DNA from 4 places in the Nonomuraea fuscirosea genome. Region 2 is predicted to be linked to each of the others. Evidence: riboswitches for the same ligand, from Rfam matches in the RefSeq annotation. Region 2 holds a riboswitch; each other region holds the start of a gene.
The links. A riboswitch is a leader RNA that binds a small molecule or an ion and turns the genes downstream of it on or off. The one in region 2 is predicted to bind cyclic di-AMP.
Positions count from the first base shown of each region.

Region 1: another riboswitch for cyclic di-AMP. It lies ahead of OIE67_RS45990 (C40 family peptidase); the one in region 2 lies ahead of OIE67_RS02130 (hypothetical protein).
Region 3: another riboswitch for cyclic di-AMP. It lies ahead of OIE67_RS28895 (C40 family peptidase); the one in region 2 lies ahead of OIE67_RS02130 (hypothetical protein).
Region 4: another riboswitch for cyclic di-AMP. It lies ahead of OIE67_RS05505 (coiled-coil domain-containing protein); the one in region 2 lies ahead of OIE67_RS02130 (hypothetical protein).

Region 1 covers NZ_CP109074.1:10,017,896-10,022,099, reverse strand. Annotated here, with positions in the region: gene OIE67_RS46000 (hypothetical protein) at 253-417, shown strand; gene OIE67_RS45995 (LuxR C-terminal-related transcriptional regulator) at 850-1,062, shown strand; gene OIE67_RS45990 (C40 family peptidase) at 1,112-2,155, opposite strand; cyclic di-AMP (ydaO/yuaA leader) riboswitch at 2,161-2,310, opposite strand; gene OIE67_RS45985 (amino-acid N-acetyltransferase) at 2,591-3,160, shown strand; gene OIE67_RS45980 (RDD family protein) at 3,246-4,204, shown strand, end outside.
Region 2 covers NZ_CP109074.1:458,274-462,477, forward strand. Annotated here, with positions in the region: gene OIE67_RS02115 (PadR family transcriptional regulator) at 1-446, opposite strand, end outside; gene OIE67_RS02120 (MDR family MFS transporter) at 503-1,951, shown strand; gene OIE67_RS02125 (DUF5302 domain-containing protein) at 2,000-2,200, shown strand; cyclic di-AMP (ydaO/yuaA leader) riboswitch at 2,365-2,498, shown strand; gene OIE67_RS02130 (hypothetical protein) at 2,682-3,236, shown strand; gene OIE67_RS02135 (alpha/beta fold hydrolase) at 3,288-4,133, shown strand; gene OIE67_RS02140 (hypothetical protein) at 4,179-4,204, opposite strand, start outside.
Region 3 covers NZ_CP109074.1:6,330,938-6,335,141, forward strand. Annotated here, with positions in the region: gene OIE67_RS28890 (gluzincin family metallopeptidase) at 1-798, opposite strand, end outside; gene OIE67_RS28895 (C40 family peptidase) at 1,054-1,575, opposite strand; cyclic di-AMP (ydaO/yuaA leader) riboswitch at 1,649-1,814, opposite strand; gene OIE67_RS28900 (C40 family peptidase) at 2,348-3,322, opposite strand; gene OIE67_RS28905 (NYN domain-containing protein) at 3,406-4,204, opposite strand, start outside.
Region 4 covers NZ_CP109074.1:1,226,217-1,230,420, forward strand. Annotated here, with positions in the region: partial or broken gene OIE67_RS55355 (IS5/IS1182 family transposase) at 1-144, shown strand, start outside; gene OIE67_RS05505 (coiled-coil domain-containing protein) at 846-1,802, opposite strand; cyclic di-AMP (ydaO/yuaA leader) riboswitch at 1,808-1,949, opposite strand; gene galT (galactose-1-phosphate uridylyltransferase) at 2,018-3,097, opposite strand; gene OIE67_RS05515 (DeoR/GlpR family DNA-binding transcription regulator) at 3,094-3,873, opposite strand; gene OIE67_RS55360 (50S ribosomal protein bL37) at 4,030-4,107, shown strand; gene OIE67_RS05520 (nucleoside/nucleotide kinase family protein) at 4,171-4,204, opposite strand, start outside.

The DNA of each region.
Region 1 (4,204 bases), 2.4 Mb from region 2:
TCCTGTATCCGCGTCTGCGCGCTCGGGGGCTCGTCTCCCGGGCGCTCGCGGCGGAGTGCGGCGAGCTCGCGGAAGTGGTCGCGAAACTCCCTTTGGGCCTGCCCGGTTTCCGATCCGAGCTCCGCTGTAAGCATCGGGTCAAGGCTGCGCGCCAGGATCTCACTCCAGCCGCGGCAGCGTCCGTGGTCCTCCTGGGGCGCCTCGGGCCCCTCGCTGATCACCATGACCGGAAGTGGCCGGGCCGGAGCGGACATGAGGCCGCTCCCGCCGGGCGGCGCGACGATCGGGCCGGCGGTGGCGGTCTCGACGCGCGGGCGCGGGCGCTGGAACATGCGGGGAGTGAACGCCCTGCTCGCCGGGGCGGGCAGCCCGGTGTGGTCGGACGGGTCCGTCCACAGGACGGACACGGCCTGCTGACCTGCGGCTGCGTTCTCCACGGGCGCGGCGCCGCGGCCGGAGCCGGGATCGCGGACCAGGGTCGCGCGTGGTGGCTGCGAGTGATCCCGCCACGCGTGCGGAACGACGTGGCCCGCGCGCGCGTCTCGTGGAGACGGGGATAAGGATCACGCAGAAATTCGCGGTCGAATGGAGCAAAACCCAGCGCGTCCGCCGCGTTCGTCATTGCCGGATCCCGGCCTGCCGGAAGGCTCGATGACGTCGTTCATCGTACGACGATCATTGGCGACATATCGCGAGTGCGTCATATATATCGGATCATGTCAATAGCGCTCGTCAAGAGCGCGGATTGTCATGCTTGACGACCTTTCCAGGATGCGTTTACCGTCTGCGAGGAGCGACTTCGGCCCGCTTGAGAGGCCCAAGTTCAGCTGTTGGGGGGGAGGGCTCCCGATGGATTTGCTCACGGAAGGCGTTGAGTTGAGCCATGCCGACCTTGCGTTGCTGGCGGAGCTGGCCAAGGGAGTCACGGTCGACCGGGTGGGCAGACGTCTTGACATCAGTGGCCGTACGGTACGCCGAAGATTACGGGGTATCTGCGACCGCATCGGCGTGGCCACGGCGATCGAGGCGGTCGCCTGGGCGGCCCGCCGCCAGTTGATCTAGCGACGGGCGAGGGGCGCCCGCGGCGGCGGGTACGGGCGTGGGTACGGGCTCAGTCGGCGATGCGTACGGCGCCGGCGAACGGCCGGTTGGCGAGCGAGGCGATGCGCACCACGTCGCCGGTCCGCGGCGCGTGCACCATCATGCCGCCGCCCAGGTAGATGCCGACGTGGTGCAGGTCGCCGTAGAAGAAGACCAGGTCGCCGACGCGCATCTCCGAACGGGTGACGTGCCGGCCCGCCGTCCACTGGCTGCCGGTGTAGTGCGGCAGTGAGATGCCCACCTTCTGGTAGGCGGCCATGACGAGGCCGGAGCAGTCGTAGGAGCTCGGCCCCTCGGCGCCCCAGACGTACGGCTTGAGCTGCTGCGTGAGCGCCCAGCGGGCGGCCTGGGCCGCCTTGCCGGCGCCGACGATCGGCAGGTCCACGCGCGTGGCGCGGGTGCCGGGCCGTCCGGCCTCGCCCAGCGCCCGGCTGAACAGGTTGCTCTCGACCTTGGTGACCAGCTTGGTGATCTTGTCGCGCTTGCCGCCCAGCTCGTCGACGAGCTGCTCGACCTCGTCGATGCGGGACTTGGCGCCGGCCCTGGCCCGCTCGGCGGCCGCCCTGGCCTTGGTGACGGCGTTGACCGCCTCGCCCTGCTGCTGCTCCAGCACGTACGTGGTGGCGGCGCGGTCGAGGAAGGTGTCGGGGTCCTTGGAGGTGGTGAAGGCCAGCACCCGGCCCAGGCCGCCCGTGATGTAGGCGTTCTCGGCGAGCATGGCGGCCTTGGCCCGCTTGGCGGCGAGATCGGCCTCACTGGTGGCCAGGGTCTTCTTCGCGGCCTCAGCGGCCTTCTTGGCGGTCTTGAGCTTCTCCCGCTGGCCGTTGTACTGCTCGCTCAGCGTCTCGATCTCGGTGTGCATCTTCTCGACCCGCTTGGCCAGCTCCTTGAGCGAGGGTTTGGGATCGGCGGACGCGGAACCGACGGGGATCGCGATGAGGAACGCGGCGATCGTGACACTCACCACACCGAAGCGGTGCGGCCGCCGAGACCGTTCCGGAGGGCGGGCGTGCTTGCCCGCCGTCTTCCCCCCACCGTGGTGCGTGCGCTTCACCAACCAGCTCCTCTCATGGACGCCTACCGGGTTAGCTGACGGGTTCGGGCCGGAGCAGCCCTACCGAACGATTCGGATTCACCCCAGTGGTGACGATGGGGGTCGTCACCGGCGGGTCCCCGGCTTCCCTCGCGGGAATTGGGCGTGTCTCTCACGTTGCGACACGTGGGGGACATCGTCGCAGGACACTAATGCACTCCGGGTTCGTGCTCAACCAGAACTGCCGAGTCTGTAGAGGTTTCACAACCGAAGGGTCACAAGGTGATCTCGTGCCCCCTCGTACAGAAGCGACTTTATGTCCCCTTTGCCCTTGCTTCCGCCGCGCCCGCGGGGCCGGCGCCAGGGGCGCGCCCATATGACCGGCCCATGTAACAGGATGGGCCGGGACATGGCAGTTAGGGCCGAGCCGTAATGACATCTGTACTCTGGAGAGCCATGGAGCAGGTGGCCGAACTGACGATGCCCGAGACCGCGGTGGTGGTCCGGCGTGCCCGCACGCCGGACGTGCGCGCGGTCAGGAGGCTGGTGGACACCTACGCGGGCGCGGGCTCGCGGCTCCTGGAGAAGGCCACGGTGACCCTGTACGAAGACGTGCAGGAGTTCTGGGTCGCCGAGCGGGGCGGGCAGGTGGTCGGCTGTGGCGCGCTCCACGTGCTGTGGGAGGACCTCGCCGAGGTCCGCACCGTGGCCGTGGATCCCGAGTGCCGGGGCATGGGCGTCGGCCACCGGATCGTCTCGGCGCTGATACAGCAGGCGACGGATCTGGGTCTGCGGCGTGTATTCTGTCTAACTTTTGAGGTCGATTTCTTCGCGAGACTCGGGTTTCGCCCGATTCAGGGCACCCCCGTCTCACCCGAGGTGTACGCCGAACTTCTCGCCTCCTACGACGAGGGCGTGGCGGAGTTCCTCGACCTGGAACACGTCAAACCGAACACCCTGGGCAACACCCGCATGCTGCTCCATCTGACATCGGGTGACGCGGACCTTGACCAGATGGAAAGGTGATTGTTGATACCTATGTCGATACGTTGGGCAGCACAGGCATGTGTCCTGACACGTGCCACATGCGCACTCGAAGCGAGGTGACACGGTGAGCACCGGACAGCCGCCGTATCCACAGGACGACTCCGGAGAAAACTCTGCCCCCGGCACCCCTTACGGGCAGCAGAACTCGGGCCGCCATCCCGGCGAGCCCGATCCCGACGTCACTGTGGTCGGCTACCGGGCGGACGACGCCTACGGGCAGCAGCCCCAGTACGGTCAGCAGCAGGGCTACGGACAGCAGCAGCAGTCCCAGCCCGGCTACGGCCAGCAGGGCTACGGCCAGCAACAGCAATACGGCCAGCAGCAGCCCCAGCACGGTCAGCAGCAGGGTTATGGACAGCAGCAGCAGTCGCAGCCCGGCTACGGCCAGCAGGACCAGTACGGTCAGCAGCAGGGCTACGGGCAGCAGCAGGGCTATGGACAGCAGCAGCAGTCCCAGCCCGACTACGGCCAGCAGGCGCAGTACGGGCAGCAGGGCTACGGCCAGCAGCCCCAGTCGGGTCAGCAGCCGCAGTACGGTCAGCAGCAGCAGTCGCAGCCCGGCTACGGCCAGCAGGACCAGTACGGTCAGCAGCAGGGCTATGGACAGCAGCAGCAGTCCCAGCCCGACTACGGCCAGCAGGCGCAGTACGGGCAGCAGGGCTACGGCCAGCAGCCCCAGTCGGGTCAGCAGCCGCAGTACGGCCAGCAGCCCCAGTCCGGCCAGGACCAGTACGGCCAGCAGCAGGGCTACGGCCAGCAGCAGGGTTACGGGCAGCAGCAGCAGTCCCAGCCCGACTACGGCCAGCAGGCCCAGTACGGGCAGCAGGGTTACGACCAGCAGCAGGCTTACGGTCAGCAGGGCTACGGTCAGCAGCAGCAGTCGCAGCCCGGCTACGGCCAGGGCTACGACCAGCAGCAGGCCTACGGCCAGCAGGGCTACGGTCAGCCGCAGCAGTACGGGCAGCCCGGCTACGGGCAGCCCTACGGCCAGCCGGTCGGCGTCCAGCCGCCCGGCGCTCCGGC
Region 2 (4,204 bases):
GCCCTGGCCTGCGCGATCCCCAGGTTGAGCGCGTACTGGCCGAAGACCCCGGCCGGTTTGCAGTCCAGCGACGCCAGCCGTTCCGCGAAGCCCGCCCTGATGCGTTCGATTACCTCGATCGCCTCGTCCCGCTCCAGCAGCGGCAGCAGGAACGCCTGCAACGCGATCTCGCTGCGGATCGTGGACGCCGGCACGTGCTCGACCATCCATCCGCGCAGCTGACGCCGCCCCTCCTCGGTGACCGTGTACGTCTTGCGCCCTCGCGCGCCCTCCGCCTCGGCCCGCACGAGCCCGTCGGCGGCCATCTTGACCAGCTCCGGATAGATCTGGGTGTGCCCGGCCTGCCAGACGTGGTTGAGCGAGAGCTCGAACTTCTTGGTGAGGTCGTAACCGCTCGCCGGGCCGACGGCCGACAGCAGCCCGAGCAGCGCGATCCGTAGGGACATGACCGCCAGCATAGCGACGGCTTGACATGTAAGCTCTTACATATCACTCTTCACATGTGAATACTGACACGAAGCCGGACGGGCTCGTCCTCCTCGCCGCGCTCGGCGGGATGTTCCTGGCGATGCTGGACCAGACGATCGTGGGCACGGCGCTGCCGCGCATCACCACGGAGCTCGGCGGCAGCACGCTCTACACCTGGGTCGTGACCGCCTACCTGCTGACGTCCACGGTCACGGTGCCGCTCTACGGCAGGCTCTCCGACCAGCACGGCAGGAAGCCGCTGCTGCTGATCGGCATGGTGGTCTTCGTGGCGGGCTCGGCGCTGTGCGGGGCGGCGCAGGACATGGGGCAGCTCATCGCGTTCCGCGTGTTGCAGGGGCTGGGGGCCGGCGCGCTGCTGCCGCTGTCGATCGCGCTGGTGATGGAGATGTTCCCGCCGAGCAGCGGCAACGGCGGCCGCGTGCAGGGGGCGCTCGGCGGCGTGATGGGGCTGACGTTCCTGGCGGGGCCGTTCCTCGGCGGGCTGTTCACCGACCAGGCGAGCTGGCGCTGGGCCTTCTACGTGAACGTGCCGCTGGGGCTCGCGCTGATCGCCGTCGTCGTGCTGCGGCTGCCGAACCGGCGGGGGACCGGCGGCGGGCGTCCCGACTACGCGGGCATCGCGGTCTTCACCGTGGCCATCAGCGCGCTCCTGCTCGGGCTGACGGAGAAGGGCATGGACGGCCACACGTGGACCGACACCGCCGTGGCCGGGCCGATCGGGTTCGCGCTGGCGTCGCTGGTGGTGTTCGTGCTGGTGGAACGGCGGGCGGCCGATCCGATCATGCCCATGGGCCTGTTCGCGAACCGGACGTACACGCTGGTCATGGTGACCTCCTTCTTCACGGCCTTCTGCATGTACGCCGGCGTCGTCTTCCTGCCCCGCTACTTCCAGGAGGCGCTGCGGTTCAGCGCCACCGAGTCGGGCCTGCGGATCTACCCGCTGACGCTGGCGATGGTGCTGGGCAGCGTGCTCATGGGCGCGCTCATGTCCAGGACGGGCCGGTACAAGCCGTGGCTGGTCGCCGCGCCGTTCCTGCTGGCGGCCGGGGCGCTGCTCTGCCTGAACCTGAGTGTGGACAGCGGCGGCCTGGCGCTGGCCCTGTGGATGCTGCCGCTGGGGCTCGGGATGGGCCCGATGTTGTCGGGCCTGACCGTGGCCGCGCAGCAGTCGGTCGACCCGGGTCAGCTGGGCACGGCCTCGGCCAACCTCACCTTCTTCCGCCAGATCGGCGGCTCCGTGGCGCTGGCCGTCGGCGGCACCCTCTACACCTCGGAGGTCGCCGCGAGCGCTCCCCTCCACGGGGCGGCCGCGGCCCACGCCTCGGCGGCCGCGCTGGTCGTCCCCGCGCTCGGGATCGCGGGGGCCGTGATCGCGCTGGTGGCGCTGGTGGCGCTGCCCAACCGGCGGCTGCGGCCGCCTTCTGTGCCACAAGGCAAGGTCGAGGCCGGTTTCGCGTCGTAAGCGGTGTCATGCGAAGCTGTGACTGTCCCCAACACCTTGGAGGTCCTCATGGCGGATACACCGGAGCCGGAAGTCAGCGAAACTCCCGAGGACGAGATGAAGCGCAAGTTCCGTGAGGCACTGGAGCGCAAGCGCAACCAGGCTGCGGGCGCGGGCGCGGGTGGCAGGGGCGTCGACCCTTCGAAGATCCACGGGGCGCACGGTCCGGCTGCGAGTAAGAGATCGTTCAGGCGCAAGAGCGGCGGCTGAGGCGAAAAATCCGAGGGGGTACGGCATGCCCGTGCCCCCTTCTTCATTCCCTGACGAAGGTAGATCTTTCGACCGGTTTGTGATGGAACGTTTGCGTATGTCCGTTTGCATAGTTAGAGTAACGGCCATTACCAGCCGGTGACCTAGTCCTTACCCACAGGGACAGCCGACTGGCGCCGAATCCCGAACCCAGGGAACCGGGGACCCACCTCATGGGGTGAATCCGGCCACCACGCCGGTAGGGCATCTCCACGCCCGAACCCGTCAGCTAACCCGGTAGGTGTGATGGAGAGGACGAATCACCCCATGCAGCAGCGCGTCGTACCCCCGGACCGCATGCCGGCCGCCTACTAGAGCGGCCCCCTTCTCCCAAGGCTCGTCAATTTGCGCCCCGCGTAGCGACGTCAGGTGATTTTCCCCGCTACGTGCCATTCCCCCATGGGCGCAACTCCCTGTCCCCTCGCGAAGGGTTTACCTTTTCATGTCTGCCCGTTCTGGCCTGCGTTCCCTCACCCTCCTCACCGCAATCGCCATCGGTACGCTGACCATCGCCGGCCCGGCCGCTCACGCCGAGACCGGCACGGACGAGAAGGTCCTGCTCAAGGGCTCCACCACGGCCTCGTACTTCTGGGACGACGCCTCCGGCCGCGCCGGCGACACCGGCCTGCCCGCCAGTGGAAAGCCCATGCAGAAAGGGCTGGCCGCCAGCCCCAGCTGGCCCCTCCTGACCGAGGGGTACGTGATGTACAAGGGCAAGAAGATGCCCTTCTTCGTGGGCGACCGCGGCCCCGGCGAGCCCTCCAACCGCGGCATCATGCTCGACCTCGACGCCAAGACCTTCGCCGAGCTGACCGGCGGCCGGTTCAACTCCAGCACGCTGGGCGTGGACGGCGTCGGCGGCCAGGGACACATCGAGATCGACTACGTCATCACCAAGTGGGGCGACGGCATGGGCAAGAAGAATTACCCGGTCCCCTTCTCGACCGGCGCGTGGGGCGAGCGTGACCGCAACCCGGCCACCCCGCCGCAGAACTGACCCGGACGCCCACCTTTGCGGAGTCAGGACCAGAATGTCATTCTGGTCTCCGTGACCAACCGCGCAGCCGCGAACGGCATCGACATCGCCTACGAGAGCTTCGGCTCACCGCAGGGCCGGCCCCTGCTCCTCATCATGGGCCTGGGCGCCCAAATGATCCAATGGGACGAAGGGCTCTGTGAGCTCCTCGCGGAGCAGGGGCACCACGTCGTCAGGTACGACAACCGCGACGTGGGGCTGTCCACCCACTTCCACGACGCGGGCGTGCCCGCGGCGGGAGCCCCCGCCCCCTACCTGCTGGACGACCTGGCCGACGACGCCGCGGCCCTCATGGACGTGCTCGGCTGGCCGTCCGCCCACGTGGTGGGGGCCTCGATGGGCGGGATGATCGCCCAGGCGCTGACCATCCGCCATCCCGGGCGGGTGCTGACCCTGACCTCGATCATGTCGACCCCCAATCCGTCCGTCGCCCCGCCCACGGAGGCGGCCTCCTCGGCGCTCATGGGCCGGCCGCCCGCCGACCGCGAGACGGCGCTGGAGCAGGCGGTGGAGCGGTGGGCGGTGATCGGCTCGCCGGGCTACGAGCTGGACCGCGAGCGGATCGTCGAGCTGGCCGGGCGCGCCTTCGACCGCAGCTTCGACCCGGCGGGCACGGCCAGGCAGTTCGCCGCCATCATGGCCTCGGGCGATCGTACGGAGGGGCTGAAGGGGGTCCGCGTGCCGACGCTGGTGCTGCACGGCGAGGCCGACCCGCTCGTGCCCGTGGCCGGCGGCCGGGCGACGGCGGCGGCCGTCCCGGGAGCGCGGCTGGTGACCTACCCCGGCATGGGGCACGACCTGCCGCGCGAGCTCTGGCCCGCCTTCGCCGCGGAGATCACCAAGCTCACCTCCGCCTGAGCCGGCGGGCGGTGGCCCGCGCCCCGGGCGCGGGCCACGGCGCGCTCAGATCTCCAGCTTCTCCTCGATGC
Region 3 (4,204 bases), 5.9 Mb from region 2:
CAGTGTGGCGGTCGTGAGTCCGCGTGCGGCGAGCGCCCGGTCGGCTCCGGAGGCCCTGGCCGCACGGTAGAGCCTCACCAGGGTCTCCTCACCGAACCGGCCGGCGAGGAAGCGACACGCCAGCCACGCCTCCTGGTACGCCCGCGCCGGCCGCGCCGGGTCCCGATCGTCCATCGCGAAGTCAGCGGGGCCTGGCAGTGCGTCCGGCAGGCGTCCGGCCCGTACCTCGGCGGCGAGTTCTGCGGCGACGGTCATCACGGGCAGCCCGGCGTCGCGGTAGCCCACGTAGTCGGCGAACCCTTCGTACAGCCAGACGGGGAGGCCGTCCGTGCCCGCCACGACGTGGGTGAGCTCATGGGCGAGCACCACGTCCTTACCCGTGGGGGTGAGGGTGGCGAAGAGCTCGGGAACGATGATCACGCGCCCGCCGTCGGCCAGCGCGGCCAGCCCGTCGGCCCGGGCCACGCGCGCCAGGCGGGCGGCCTCCTGGGCGGATTCCGGCACGATCACCAGCGGGCGCACGGGTCTGCCGAGCACCAGGCCCACTCTGAGCCCGGCCCTGTCGGCCCGAGCCGCCATCTCCTCCAGCCCGCCGCCATCGCTGCCGTCGCGGCCGTCGTCACCACTGCCGTGGCCCACGATCGTGGCGTGCCGTCCGCGGCGGATCACCGTGTCGCGGCCCGGCCAGAGGTCGCGGGCCTCCGGGGGAAGGATCGGGGAGTCGGGGAGCGGCGCGCCGCCGGAGGCGAGGAGCAGCAGGCCGGCCACCACGGCTCGTCGGCTCACCTGCTCGGACACGAAGCCCGATCGTAGCCGGACCCGCACGGGCTTCATCCCGGCCGGGCCGCACCGGCGTTCCGGATGCCGGCGTGCCGTGGGGTGACCCCGGACGGGCGGGGAGCCCGACGGGGTGGCTCCGGACGAGTGGGGAGCCCTGTGGAGTGGCTCCGGGCGGGTGGGGAGCCCAGCGGGGTGGCTCCGTGGGGATGGTCTGGACGTGCGAGAGCCCCGTCCGGGTCCGGGAAAGTCTCCGTGGATCCGGGCGGGGCTTCTTCACATGCCGGGACGGACCGCGCCGACGAATGACGACCTGCGCCAACCGCCCAGCTTGTCGATGCGCACCCGTTCGCCTGTCCGAGGCGAGTGGATCATCTTGCCCTTGCCGACGTACATGCCGACGTGACCGAGCCCGCTGAAGAACATGAGATCACCGGGCTTCAGGTGCCGCCAGGAGATCTTGTTCCTGATGCGGGCGAACTGGCTGCTCGCCACCCGCGGGAGCTTCACCCCGGCTCGTTTCCAGGCGAACTGGACGAGACCGGAGCAGTCAAACGAACCAGGACCTGTGGCTCCGTACCGATACGGGTCACCGATCTGGTTCTTGGCCACGGCGACGGCCTTGCGGGCCTTCGCTTGCTGCCGAGCGACCTTGGCTGCCCTTCGCTGGGCGGCCGTGACCTTCTTCGAGGTCTTAGCGGTGGTTTCCGCTTTCACCGTCGTGACGGTCGATTCGCTCGTCGTCTCCGCCTGAGCCGTTGGGGCATGGAGGATGGCACCTCCGGCCGTCACGGTCATGGTGAGCGCTACGCCACTCAGGGCAAGGCGGGACAGACGGGGGTTCTGCAGGGAGCTGGACAGGATTTCTCCTTGTGTCTTCCACGAACGCCTACCGGGTTAGCTGACGGATTCGGGCCTGGAAGTCGCCCTACGGCGCGATACGCGCGCCGATTCACCCCTGATCCCTGGGGAAACGTGGGATCGCTGGGTCCCCGGCTCCGTGCCTCCTGGCTGCACGGATTCGGCAGGTCGAAGCCCCGATGAACATGGGGATATCGGGGGACGACCGGCGGATCTCTATCTGTCTCACATCGGGAGGGGACCGATGCGGGTTCGCGGCGCCATGGCTTGTGCACCGCGACGACGCCAGAAGCTACGCGCAAAGTTCAAGGATCGGCAAAGCGTGAGCCTGGCTGTAAAGATCAGACAGAGGACCTTGTCAGATTCGAAACCCCTGCTGGAACACCAGGTTCTGTTATGGAAATGTGACCCTGCTCACACTTGCGCGAACACAAGATTGTCAGGTCCCAATTGTCGCTTATGTCACAGATTTCACGCCTAAATCATGCGTTCTCCACCTGGGAGCGCTCCCGAGGCTTGTGACCGCCTTGCGGGAGAGCACGGGAAATATCCGCATATGTACGGCAGGAACCGTAGGCATCGCAGCAGATCAAGAAAGACTTTCACTGCACGAAGCCGTCGTTGAAACGATGATCCATAGTAACGGAAGGCAGAAAAAAGGTCCCGCCGGAAGCCGCGAACGGCGAGACGGCGGGACCGGAAACCAGCGTTACGGGCGGACGGCCCCCACCAGGGTGCTGCCGTACGCCGAGAGCTTGACCACCTTGACGACGTCGCCCGTCTGCGGCGCGTGCACGATCTGCCCGTTGCCCGCGTACATGCTGACGTGCCCCAGCCCCGCGCTGAAGATGAGGTCACCGGGCTGCAGCGACTTGATGTCCACCTTGCGGCTGGCGCCCCACGACCACTGCTGCCACGTCGTCCGGGGCAGCGAGACCCCGGCCGCCCGCCAGGCCGCCTGGGTCAGCCCTGAGCAGTCGTACGCGCCCGGGCCCGTGCCGCCGAACCGGTAGGGCTTGCCCACCTGCGCGAACGCGAACCGCAGGGCCGCCGCCGCGCTGCCCGAGGCGGGGCCGGTGTACTTGAGGCCCACGCTGTTGGGGTTGCCCGGATTGTAGGCGCCCAGCTTCTCCAGCAGTTTCTTCTGATCCTTGATCAGCTTCAGGATCTCCGAGCGTTCTTTCTCGACCGCGTCGCGTTCCTTGTCGGCGTCCTGCAGCGCCTTCTGCGCCTTGCCGCGCTCGACCTTCAGGCCCCGGTTCTCCCGGTCGAAGGCCGCCAACTTCTCGGCCTTCTCCTGCGAGACCTGCCCGGCCAGGGCCAGCCCGGCGAGCATGTCCTGCGGGTCGGGAGAGCCGAAGATACCGGGCCATGAGGTGACGTCGTTGCCGGCCTGGTAACTGGAGACCGCCATGCCGACGACCTCCGCCCGCAGGTCCGCGACCGTCGCGAGCTTGCGCTTGTAGCTCGTGTTCAGCTCGCCGTACGTGGACCTGGCCTTCTTGTAGCGCTCGGTCGCCGTGTTGTAGCGGTCGACGACCTTGTCGGCCTTGTCGTTGAGCTTGTCGAGCTTGGCCTTCGCCTGCGCGAGCGTGGGCTTGGGGTCAGCTGTGGCCGCCCCCATGGGGATCAGCATCAGCCCGAACGCGAGACCCGTGGCCACCGGCACCCGGCCAAACCTCACTGTGTCGCCTCCCAGGGATTATATCTGGGGCGAAATAGTACAGAAGTGGCGGGTGTGGTTCACCAAAACCGCCATTTCGTAACTTAGGCGCGACCGAGCCTGCGCAGCAGCAAACCTGACGGAACGGGTCTGGCGCCCATCCGCCTGACAGACTCGGCGACTTCGCGGTCCGACGACACCACGGCCATGGCCCGGCCCGGCGGTTCGGCGCGGACGAGCTGGCGGATGAGGTCGTCGGCGATCTCCCCCGGCGCGCTGAACAGCACCCGCACCCCGCGAGGGGCCGTCACCTGCACGGGGGCGTTCAGCTCCGCCCCGTCGAACACCACGGTCACCTCGACCCTGGTCTGCGCCACCAGCCCGCCGAGCCCGGTCATGAGCCGGTTGCGCTGGTCGGCCAGGGTGAGGGTGCCGTAGCCGGTTTTGGTGACGTTGTAGCCGTCGATGATCAGGTGCACCTGGGGCAGGGCCAGCAGCTGGTCGAGCAGCTGCGGGTCATCGTCGGCCAGGGCCCGCGCGGGGACGCCGCGCACACCGGGGCGCTCGCCGGTGACCGCGGCGACAGAGTCGGCCGGCCGGCTGATCGTGGTGGGCAGGGCCAGCTCGCGGCGCAGCCCGGCCGAGGCGTCCTGCAGCGCGTCGAGCAGCACCCGTACGCGGGCGTCCTCGATGCTCCTGCCCTCGCGGGCGGCCCGGCGTGAGGCTTCGAGCTGCTTCTCCACGTCGGCCAGCCGCTCGCGCAGCCGGCGCAGCTCGGACTCGCCCGCGCTGCCGGCGGCGGTGGCGGCGTGCCTGGCCTCCTCGGCGGCCTGCTCCATCTCCTCGGCTCGGCGCACCGCGCCCTTCGCGCGCTCGCGGGCGTCGTGCAGCTTGCGGCGCAGG
Region 4 (4,204 bases), 770 kb from region 2:
CACCGGTGGGTGGTCGAGCGGACGATCGCGCTCCTGCACTGGTTCCGCCGCCTGCGCATCCGCTGGGAAATCCGCGACGACATCCACGAAGCATTCATGACCCTCGCCGCGGCGATCATCTGCTGGCGACGCCTCGTCTGCTGATCTTTCTGTTAGGACCTCTAAGTTGGAGAGGGCGGCCTGGGCGTTGTTCGTCGCGAGAATGGCCTCGCGCAGCGGCATCAGTGTCCCTGCGATGCTCCCGTCAGGCCCCGTGAGCAGGGTGTCCACGCGGACGGCGAGCATGCAACCGAAGCGCGCCGGAACATCACCGATGCCGGTGTGCCGACCACGGTCGCGCCGACCACAGATCGCGCAGGACACCTCGGGTGCCTGATAGCACGCAGGGCAGATGTCAGGGCTGATGTCAGTGGCTTTCAGCGCGACACGGCGGGATCGTCCGCAGACCCCGCAGGGGCGACGAGGACGTGCATAGCACCGGGAGCAGAGGACGCGGTTGGTGTCGCTGCGGCCGTCCGGAACCACGACGGGCGGCGCCGGCTCGCCGCAGTCGGAGCAGGTTACCTTTGCCGTGAATGCCGCGAACCGCCGCACCAGATCCACCCGCGTCTTGATCGTCGAGGCCGCCGGCAGCCGCGCCCGCTGCTGCCGCTCCCACTCCGTCAGCATCCCGGTGAACACCGCGTCCTGCGGGTGCAACGGCACCACGACACCGTCCACGAGCACCAGGTGTGCGGCACCCTCCACTGAGACCCGTTGGAGTGCGTCACCCTGCAGACCGACGACCGGCTAAAACGCCTTCTTCAAGAGCGCGAATAGCTCATCAGATGCTATTCGTCCCCTTTTCAGTTCATCGAGATGTGCACGTGGTCGTAGTGGTTCTCGGTGATGCTGCCGCGGTCGGACATTGTGCGCCAGCCCGATCCCTGGTTGATCCGCTGCTTCCAGATCACGTACTTGACGCCCAGCTTGCCCTTGTTCGCCAGCGCCCAGTCCGCGAGCCGGTCGCCGAGGGCGTTGTTGGCGGCCGACGGCATCGAGCCGCCCGTGCTCATCATGAAGTCGCAGGCCCGGCCCAGTGGGTGCTCGCCGCTGGAGCCCGCGCGGAAGCAGCCGACGGAGAACGGCAGCGCGAAGTTCTTCGCCACCTGCTCCTTCATCAGCTGGGTACGCGGGGTGATGTGCTCGGCGCCGGACGGCAACTGGGGCGCCCACGAGCCGTCGGAGTTGCGGCCCGACCCGAACGGCACCAGGTCCTTGAGCTTGTCCTCGATGTCGTCGATGAGGTCCTCGGCGTCGTCGCGCTGCTCGTCCACCGCGGCCGCGTCGGTCTTGATCTTGGTCGCCAGCGCGGCGGCCTCCTTGCTCGCCTTCACTTTGTCGTCCTTGGCCTTGGCCACGCTCTGCACGATCGCCTGCTGCTCGGCCGTCAGCTGTTCGAGCATGGCGGCGCTGCTGCCGTTCTCGGGGGTCAGGAAGACGGGCAGCGACGGATCGGCGTTCTGGTAGCGCAGGCGGGCGATCTCGGCGACCCGCTGCTGGGCCGTGACCAGCGTCTGCTCGGCGGCGGCCACCCTGGCCTTGGCCGCCTCGGCGGCCTGCTGGGCCTTGGCCAGCTCGACGCGCTTGAGATTGTACTTCTCGATGAGCTTGTCGACCTTGGTGTTGAGCTGTTTGAGCTGCGCCCGGAGCTTCGCCTCCGAGGGTTTGGGGGCCGCGGACGCCGGCATCGCCGGCATGACGGCGACGGCGGCGGCGGTGATCAGACCGATGGCAAGAGTCGCGGGGGACGAAGCCGCCACGTAGGTGTTCCTCTCCCTCTGCCGGCCGGGTTAGCTGACGGGTTCGGGCATGGGAGTGCGCCCTACCACCGAAGCGGATTCACCCCAGGTGCGGTTTCGGGTCCCCGGCTCCCGGGCCACGCGCCCGGGATTAGGCAAGCTACGGCTGTTGTGGCCGGTGCTTATGGGGATATTAGTGGTAGATCACGAGTCATGCGACCTTAAGCAGAAATCAATTAGTGATCTACCTGTGACCGAAGCATGAGCGCCGCCTCCTCCGGCAGCACGTCGTTGACGAAGGCGCCCATCGCCGACTCCGAGCCGGCCAGGAACTTCAGCTTGTTCGGCGCCCGCCGGATGCTGAACAGCTCCAGGTGCAGGTACGCCAGCTCCCTGTCCTGGCGTACGGGCGCCTGGTGCCAGGCCGAGATGTACGGCATCACCACGCCGAACAGCCCGTCGAAGGCCCGCAGCACCGAGGTGTAGAGGGGGGCGAACGCCGCCCGCTCCTCCTCCGTGAGCGCCGCCAGATCGGGCACCTGCCGGTGCGGATACACGTGCACCTCGAACGGCCAGCGGGCGGCGGCCGGCACGAAAGCCGTCCACAGCTCGTTGGCGGCCACCACCCGAGTCCCCGCCTCCCGCTCGGCGGCCAGCACGTCGGCGAAGAGGTTGCCCGGCCCCCGATGGCGGGCAGCCGCGCCGAGTTGCAGCTTGGTCTTGGGCGTGACGTACGGGTAGGCGTAGATCTGGCCGTGCGGATGCGCGAGCGTGATGCCGATCTCCTCGCCCCGGTTCTCGAAACAGAAGACCTGCTCCACGCCCTCGATCCCGGACAGCTCGGCCGTGCGGTCGGCCCACGCCTCCATGACCAGCTCCACCTGGGCGTCGGAGAGCCGGGAGAAGGAGGAGGAGTGGTCGGAGGTGAAGCACACCACCTCACACCTCCCCACACCCGGACGGACCTCACTCAGCCCGCCCACTTCCTGATAAGTCCCGAAATTTGTGGAGAAAGAGGGGAAGCGGTTCTCGAACACCACCACGTCGTAGTCGTACGACGGGATCTCCGTCGACCGCTCGTCCGTCGACGGGCACAGCGGGCACTCGGACGCGCCGCCGGTCGGCAGGAACGTCCGCGTCTGCCGGTGCCCGGCGACCGCGATCCACTCCTCGGTCAGCGGGTCGTAGCGCAACTCGGAGGCCACCGGCCGGGGGTCGAGCGGCCGCCGGTCGATCGCGCTCCTGTCGGCGTCGTCGCGCCGGTCGAAGTAGATCAGCTCTCGGCCGTCGGCCAGGTGGGTGATGGTGCGCTTCACTGCGAGCCCTCCGCGATGATCAATTGCCCGGCCCGTTCGGCCAGGTCCGTGCGTGCGTCCTCGGGCAGCCCCGCGTCGCTGATGACCACGTGGGCCTCGCTCAGCTCGGCGATGGTGCTGATGCCGACCGTGTTCCACTTCGTGTGGTCGGCCGGGACGACCAGCCGGGTCGCCGCCGTCACCAGCTCCCTGTCGGTCTCCGACTCCAGCAGGTTGGGCGTGGTGAACCCGGCCCGCACGCTCATCCCGTGCACGCCGAGGAAGAGCGTGTCCACGTGCAGCCGCCGGATCGCCGCCACCGCGACCGGCCCCACCAGCGCGTCGGACGGCGTACGCACCCCGCCGGTCAGCACCACGGTGCGATCGGCGCGCGGGTTGCGGTGGAAGACCTCCGCGACCGGGATCGAATTGGTGATCACGGTCAGGTCGGGCACGCCGATCAGATGATGGGCCAGCGCCCACGTGGTCGTCCCCGCCGACAGCGCCACGGCCGTGCCGGGCCGGACGAGGCCCGCCGCCTGCCGCGCGATGGCCTCCTTCTCTTGCTGCTGGCGGGCGGACTTGGCGGTGAAGCCCGGCTCCTCGGTCGATCCGGGGCCGAGCGCGGTCGCGCCGCCGTGCACCTTCTCCAGGAGCCCGCGTTCGGCGAGCACCTCCAGGTCCCGGCGGATCGTCATGTCGGAGACGCCGAGCTCGCGTACGAGATCGGCCACCCGGACGCCGCCGTGGCTGCGCACGCGTTCGAGAATCGCCTGCTGACGCTGCTGTGCGAGCACGCCCGCTCCTTCCAACAGATTCCACCAAATTATGACACGGAATTGTTGGGGAATGTTAGTTCGCCGGGACCACTTGCGCTGGTCAGCGCGGGGAGAGACGTTGGGAACTCATGCCCGTACCGGATCACCCGTTCTCGATCACCGGGAGGCGAGCTCATGGCCAGGCGCGCACGCAAGGGCAAGGCACGCAAGAAGAAGAAGGCGAACCACGGCAAGCGCCCTACCGCGCGATGACGGCCGGGTGGCCGCCGACCTTCCCCTTCCGAGGCGGCCACCACGGCTCTTCCCGGTGGCTGATCAGGTTCCGGCCGCGTTTTCGACCAGGACGGCC